Salinarimonas sp.: one gene and its partner. The protein of the gene in region 1 interacts with the protein of each later gene in a pairwise test. Links are inferred from orthologs where the notes say so. Each region holds a gene or a part of one and is shown in the gene's direction. Other genes may lie near its edges.

The links.
Region 2: the proteins of secD (region 1) and pheT interact in binary tests that used the Escherichia coli proteins (3 or more experiments, as listed by UniProt). The link is inferred for Salinarimonas sp. from one-to-one orthologs.

Annotation. Positions count from the first base shown.
Region 1 is NZ_CP157794.1:2,464,647-2,467,872, forward strand. Bases 84-2,997 are described here. They hold secD (protein translocase subunit SecD), read left to right. Parts: upstream 84-695; coding sequence 696-2,300; downstream 2,301-2,997. Other genes in these bases: yajC (preprotein translocase subunit YajC), read left to right, coding at 255-584; secF (protein translocase subunit SecF), read left to right, coding at 2,316-2,997. Outside these bases: more of secF, read left to right, coding at 2,998-3,226. UniProt on the Escherichia coli protein: Part of the Sec protein translocase complex. Interacts with the SecYEG preprotein conducting channel. SecDF uses the proton motive force (PMF) to complete protein translocation after the ATP-dependent function of SecA.
Region 2 is NZ_CP157794.1:4,804,437-4,807,787, forward strand. What follows is about bases 276-3,314. They hold pheT (phenylalanine--tRNA ligase subunit beta), read left to right. Parts: upstream 276-604; coding sequence 605-3,025; downstream 3,026-3,314. Other genes in these bases: ABL310_RS22285 (hypothetical protein), read left to right, coding at 276-571. Outside these bases: ABL310_RS22280 (hypothetical protein), read left to right, coding at 1-113; more of ABL310_RS22285, read left to right, coding at 110-275; ABL310_RS22295 (hypothetical protein), read left to right, coding at 3,337-3,351.

The DNA of each region.
Region 1 (3,226 bases):
CGCTGCAGCGCGAAACCGCCGACTTGTCGGCGCAGGCGACACCCGATGCGCGACGCCGGAGGCGCCGGCCTCCCCCGGCGCTGCGGCGCGTGCGCGCAAGACGCCGCCTCTCCTGGAAAGGCGCAGCTCACGAATTGCTTTCGCGCGCCCCATCGCTATAGTCCGCGCCGCTTTCCGACCTTCGCGCGGATGCGAGCCTCTTCACCAGCGCCGCCGGCGCGGGCCGCGCCGCGGACATCGCAATGGAGCAGCGTGTGATCACTCCAGCTTACGCACAGGCCGCGGGAGCGGGCGGCGGGGACATCTTCCTCCAGCTCGTCCCCTTCATCCTGATCTTCGTCATCATGTGGTTCCTGATCATCCGCCCGCAGCAGAAGCGGGTGAAGGCGCATCAAGAGATGGTGAAGAGCCTGCGCCGGGGCGACAACGTGGTGACGTCGGGCGGTCTCGTCGGCAAGATCTCGAAGGTCGTCGACGACGGCGAGATCGAGGTGGAAATCGCCGACGGCGTGCGCGTTCGCGTCGTGCGCGCCATGGTCACCGAGGTCCGCTCGAAGAGCGAGCCCGTGAAGATCGACAAGTAAGGTCCGTCAGGCGTAAGGCGTTCGGGCCCCGGCGCGCCGCGCATGCGGCGCGCGCGAGACGGGGTCGCCGGCGCCGCGCGAGCGGCGCGCGCAAGGAAGGTTCGTTCGGGAATGTTGCGCTTCAAGACATCGACCACCATCGCCATTCTGGTGGCGGTCGCCTTCGGCATGCTGCTGGCGATGCCCAACCTGCTCAGCCAGGGGCAGCGCGACGCGCTGGCCGAGGCCACCCCCGGCTTCGTCCCCTCCTTCCTGGTGCCGACGCAGGGGGTCGTGCTCGGCCTCGACCTGCAGGGGGGCTCGCACGTCCTGCTCCAGGTCGACATCGCCGAATTGATGCGTCGCGAGGCCCAGAACCTGCGCGACCAGGTGCGTCAGGCCCTGCGCGAGACCCGCACGCCGCTCGAGGGCGGCATCCAGATGACGTCGCGGGGCGTGCAGCTGCGCGTGCCCGACGCCGCCGCCCGCGCGCAGCTGATGCCGCTCCTGAACGAGCTCGAGATCCCCGTCGAGAACGCGGTCCTGGGCCAGGCCGGCAACGCGGTCGAGGTGACGGAGGGGCCCGACGGGCTCATCACCGCTCTCTACACCGAGGCCGGCGTCACAGAGCGGGTGAACCGCGCGGTGGCCCAGACCATCGAGGTCCTGCGCCGGCGCGTCGACGCGCTCGGCACCACCGAGCCCAACATCCAGCGCCAGGGCGAGGACCGCGTCCTCGTCCAGGTGCCGGGCCTGCAGGATCCCGAGCGGCTCAAGGCGATTCTCGGCGAGACCGCCCAGCTCGAGTTCCGCTTCCTCGCCAATCCCGGCGACAGCGACGTCGAGATGCTGCCCTCGCAGGATCTCGGCGGCGAGCCCGTCTCGGTCGAGCGCCAGATCATCGTCGGCGGCGAGGACCTCACCGACGCCCAGCCCGCCTTCGACCCGCAGACCAACGAGCCCGTCGTCAACTTCCGCTTCAACGTGTCGGGCGCCCAGCGCTTCGGCGAGGCGACGACGCGCAATGTCGGCCGCCAGCTCGCAATCGTGCTCGACGACGAAGTGATCTCCGCCCCGCGCATCCAGTCGCCGATCACCGGCGGCTCGGGCCAGATCTCCGGTCGGTTCTCTGTCCAGGAGGCGAACGATCTCTCCGTGCTGCTGCGCGCCGGCGCGCTGCCCGCGCGGCTCACCATCGTCGAGGAGCGCACCGTCGGGCCCGGCCTCGGCGCCGATTCGATCCGCGCCGGCGTGACCGCCGCGATCGTGGGCGCCATCGCCGTCGTCGCCTTCATGATCGTGTCCTACGGCTTCTTCGGCCTGCTCGCGACGGTCTCGCTGACGGTCAACGTCATCCTGATCCTCGGCCTGCTCTCGGCGCTCGGCGCGACGCTGACGCTGCCGGGCATCGCCGGCATCGTGCTCACGATCGGCATGGCGGTCGATTCGAACGTCCTGATCTTCGAGCGCATCCGCGAGGAGGAGCGCGTCGGGCGATCGGCGGCCTCCGCCCTCGACACGGGCTTCTCGCGCGCGCTCGCCACCATCCTCGACGCCAACCTGACGACGCTGATCGCCGCCGCGGTGCTGTTCTTCCTCGGCACGGGGCCGGTGCGCGGCTTCGCCGTGACCCTGTCGCTGGGCATCATCACGACCGTCTTCACCGCCTACACCCTCACGCGCCTGATGGTCGCGACCTGGTTCCGGGTCAAGCGGCCGAAGAAGCTCGCGGTCTGAGGAGGAGCGAAACCCATGTGGCTCGTCCGCTACATCCCGACCGAGACCAAATACGAGTTCATGCAATGGCGCCGCTGGAGCTTCCCGCTCTCGGCGCTGCTCTCGGTCCTGTGCGTCCTCGCCTTCTTCGCGCTGGGCATGAATTTCGGCATCGACTTCCGCGGCGGCACGCTCGTCGAGCTGCAATCGCGCGAGGGGCCGGCGAATCTGTCGGCCATCCGCGAGGAGGCGAACACGCTCGGCTTCGGCCAGGTCGAGGTGCAGGAATTCGGCGCGCCGACCGACGTCTCGCTGCGCGTCCAGCTCCAGGAGGCGCGGGACGACCTCACCGAGGAGCAGGTCCAGCAGCAGGTCGTCGCCGACCTGCGCGCCGCCTTCGAGGACGCGTACGAGTTCCGCCGCGTCGAGGTGGTGGGCCCGCGCGTCTCCGGCGAGCTCGTCCAGTCCGGCACGCTCGGCGTCGTCTTCGCCATCTTCGGCGTGCTGGTCTATCTCTGGTTCCGCTTCGAGTGGCACTTCGCGGTGGGCGCCGTCATCGCCACCCTGCACGACCTCGTCCTGACGATCGGCTTCTTCGCCATCACCCAGATCGAGTTCAACATGACCTCGATCGCCGCGATCCTCACCATCCTCGGCTACTCGCTCAACGACACGGTCGTGGTCTACGACCGCATCCGCGAGACGCTGCGCAAGTACAAGAAGCTGACCATCCATCAGGTGCTCGACGCCGCGATCAACGCCACGCTCTCGCGCACGATCCTCACCGGCGTCACCACCTTCCTCGCGCTGATCGCGCTGGCGATTCTCGGCGGCGAGATCATCAAGGGCTTCGCCTACGCGATGATCTTCGGCCTCGTGGTGGGCACCTATTCCTCGGTGTTCATCGCCGCGCCGATCCTGATCTATCTCGGCGTGCGCCCGTCGAG
Region 2 (3,351 bases), 2.3 Mb from region 1 along the record:
GCGGCGTTCGCCTCGACGCCGGGAGGGAGCTGCGCGAGGCGCTGTGGGAGCACGGGGAGGAGCGGATCGCCTACGTGCGCCACCGTTTCCCGGAGCCGGAAGCGCACCGATGACGCCGGCGGATCTCATCGCGGCCGCCGGCCTGTCGCTCCGCGGGCGGCGGGGAACGCCGAAGCAGGTGGTCCTCGGGCGCGCCGTCAGCACGGCCTATTACGCGACCTTTCATGCGGCTGCGCGCCTGGCGGCGGACGCGCTCGTCGGGCGCACGAAGGCGGCGACCGAGGCCTGGTCCCTGACCTACCGGGCGCTTCAGCACGGGTTCGCCAAGGAAGTCCTGCGCCGTCGCGACGTTCAGGCGCTCCATCTCGGCGTCGCGAGCTTCGCCGACGTCTTCATCGATCTCCAGGAGCTGAGGCATCGCGCGGACTACGATCCGCGCAGCTCCTTTACCCTCGCCGAGGCGCGCGGCGCGGTCGACGACGCGCGCGACGGCATCGCCGCGCTCTCGGCCGTACCGACAGACATTCGCCTCGACCTCGCCGCCCGCCTCCTCTTCAAGCCCCGTCCCTGACCGGCGCCCTCGACGACACGAACGGACGACCCGATGAAATTCACCCTCTCCTGGCTCGAGGAGCATCTCGAGACCTCCGCCTCCCTCGACGAGATCGTCGAGACGCTCACCCGCATCGGCCTCGAGGTGGAGGGCGTCGAGGACAAGGCGAAGGCGCTCGCGCCCTACCGGATCGCGTCCGTGCTCTCCGCCGAGCAGCACCCGAACGCCGACCGGCTGCGCGTCTGCAAGGTCGATCTCGGCGACGGCGCCGCGCCGATCCAGGTCGTCTGCGGCGCGCCGAACGCGCGCACGGGCATGAAGAGCGTGTTCGCGCCGCCGGGGACCTACATCCCGGGCAAGGACATCACGCTCGGCGTCGGCGTCATCCGCGGCGTCGAGAGCGCCGGGATGCTCTGCTCCGAGGCGGAGCTCGAGCTTTCCGAGGATCACGACGGCATCATCGACCTGCCGGAGGACGCGCCGATCGGCCAGGCCTACGCCGCCTATGCCGGCCTCGACGATCCGGTGATCGAGATCAACCTGACGCCGAACCGCGGCGACTGCACCTCGGTGCGCGGCATCGCCCGCGACCTCGCCGCCGCCGGCCTCGGCGCGCTCAAGCCCGAGCGCCAGCTCCCCGTCGAGGGCAGCGGCGAGACGCCGGTGCGCGTGATCCGCGATCTCCCCGGCGAGGAGAATCTGTGCCCGGCCTTCGGCTTGCGGCTCGTACGCGGCGTGCGCAACGGGCCTTCGCCCGCCTGGATGCAGCGGCGCCTCGTGGCGATCGGGCTTCGCCCGATCAACGCCCTCGTCGACATCACCAACTACGTCACCTTCGACCGCGGCCGCCCGCTCCACGTCTTCGACGCCGACAAGGTGAAGGGCGACCTCGTCGTGCGCAAGGCGCGCGCGGGCGAGACGATCCTCGCGCTCGACGGCAAGACCTACGAGCTCGACCCGCACCACGTGATCATCGCCGACGACAACGGCCCCGAATCCATCGGCGGCATCATGGGCGGCGAGCATTCGGGCTGCGACGAGACGACGACGAACGTGCTCATCGAGTCGGCCCTGTGGGACCCGCTCAACATCGCGCAGACGGGGCGGCGGCTCGGCATCGTCACGGATGCGCGCTACCGCTTCGAGCGCGGCGTCGATCCCAACGAGACCCTGCCGGGCCTCGACCTCGCCACCCGCATGGTGCTCGACATCTGCGGCGGCGAGCCGACGCGCCGCACGCTCGCGGGCGAGATCCCGGACACGAGCCGCATCGTCGCCTTCCCCTGGAGCGAGACGAAGCGCCTCTCCGGGCTCGACGTGCCGCCGGCCGAGGCGAAGGCGATCCTGATGGATCTCGGCTTCCAGATCTCCGGCTCCGGCGACGCGGTGAAGGTGCTGCCGCCGTCCTGGCGCCCGGACATCGAGGGGAAGGCCGATCTCGTGGAGGAGGTCGTGCGCATCGCCGGCCTCGACCGCGTCGAGGCGACGCCGCTGCCGCGGCTCGGCGGCGTGTCGAAGCCGGTGCTCACGCTGATCCAGAAGCGCACCCGCGCGGCCAAGCGCCTGCTCGCCTCCCGCGGCCTGCTGGAGGCCGTGACCTGGTCGTTCATCGCCAAGGAGGAGGCGATCCTGTTCGGCGGCGGCGACCCGTCGCTCGAGCTCGCCAACCCCATCGCCTCCGACCTCTCGGACATGCGCCCGAGCCTGCTGCCGGGTCTCGTCAAGTCGGCGCAGCGCAACGCCGATCGCGGCTTCGGCGACGTCGCCCTGTTCGAGGTGGGCCAGTGCTTCCACGCCGACACGCCCGAGGGCCAGACCATGCGCGCCGCCGCCCTGCGGCGCGGCACGGCGCGGCTCGAGGGCGTCGGCCGGCATTGGGACGGCGGCGCGCGCGCCGTCGACCTGTTCGACGCCAAGGCGGACGCGCTGGCGCTGCTCGCGGCGTTCGGCCTGCCGGTCGGCTCGCTGCAGATCGTGCATGGCGGGCCGGACTGGATGCATCCGGGCCGCTCGGGCCGGATCCAGCTCGGGCCCAAGGCCGTGTTCGGCTATTTCGGCGAGCTGCACCCCTCCGTGCTGAAGGCGCTCGACGCCAAGGGGCCGCTCGTCGCCTTCGAGATCACGCTCGACGCGCTGCCCGCGCCGAAGGCCAAGCCGACCAAGGTCAAGCCCGCGCTCGCGCTCTCGGGCTACCAGCCGCTCTCGCGCGACTTCGCCTTCGTGGTGGACGCGGGCGTCGAGGCGGCGGCGATCGTGCGCGCGGCGCAAGGCGCCGAGCGCGGGCTGATCGCCGACATCGCGGTCTTCGACGTCTACGAGGGCGAGCGGATCGAGGTCGGCAAGAAGTCGGTGGCGATCGCCGTCACCCTCCAGCCGCGCGAGAAGACGCTCACCGACGCCGAGATCGAGGCGATCTCCGAGAGGATCGTGAGCGAGGTGGCGAAGAAGACGGGGGCGACGCTGCGGGCGTGACAGGTGCGATCGGTCCGGCGTGGAACGCGGCTGCTGCGTCTCGCGTTGCCGGACTGTGCGATTCGGGACACACGATCGGATCGATCACGGAATGGCTACCGGGTATCGGTTGCATTTCGCTGCGTCGGGATATACGGTCGGGGTCCAATGATTTCGTTGCGCGCAATCGCGTGTCAGGGGGCAGCATGGACACTCGCCAGGGAGCGGCATCGGCGGCGACGTGGGCGGAGGGGTCTCGTCGAATGCGGTGAGCCGCCGAGCGCCTGCGTCGGCGCCAACGGACCTCACCTTTACGACGAAGGAGACCGACGATGACCAACCTTTCG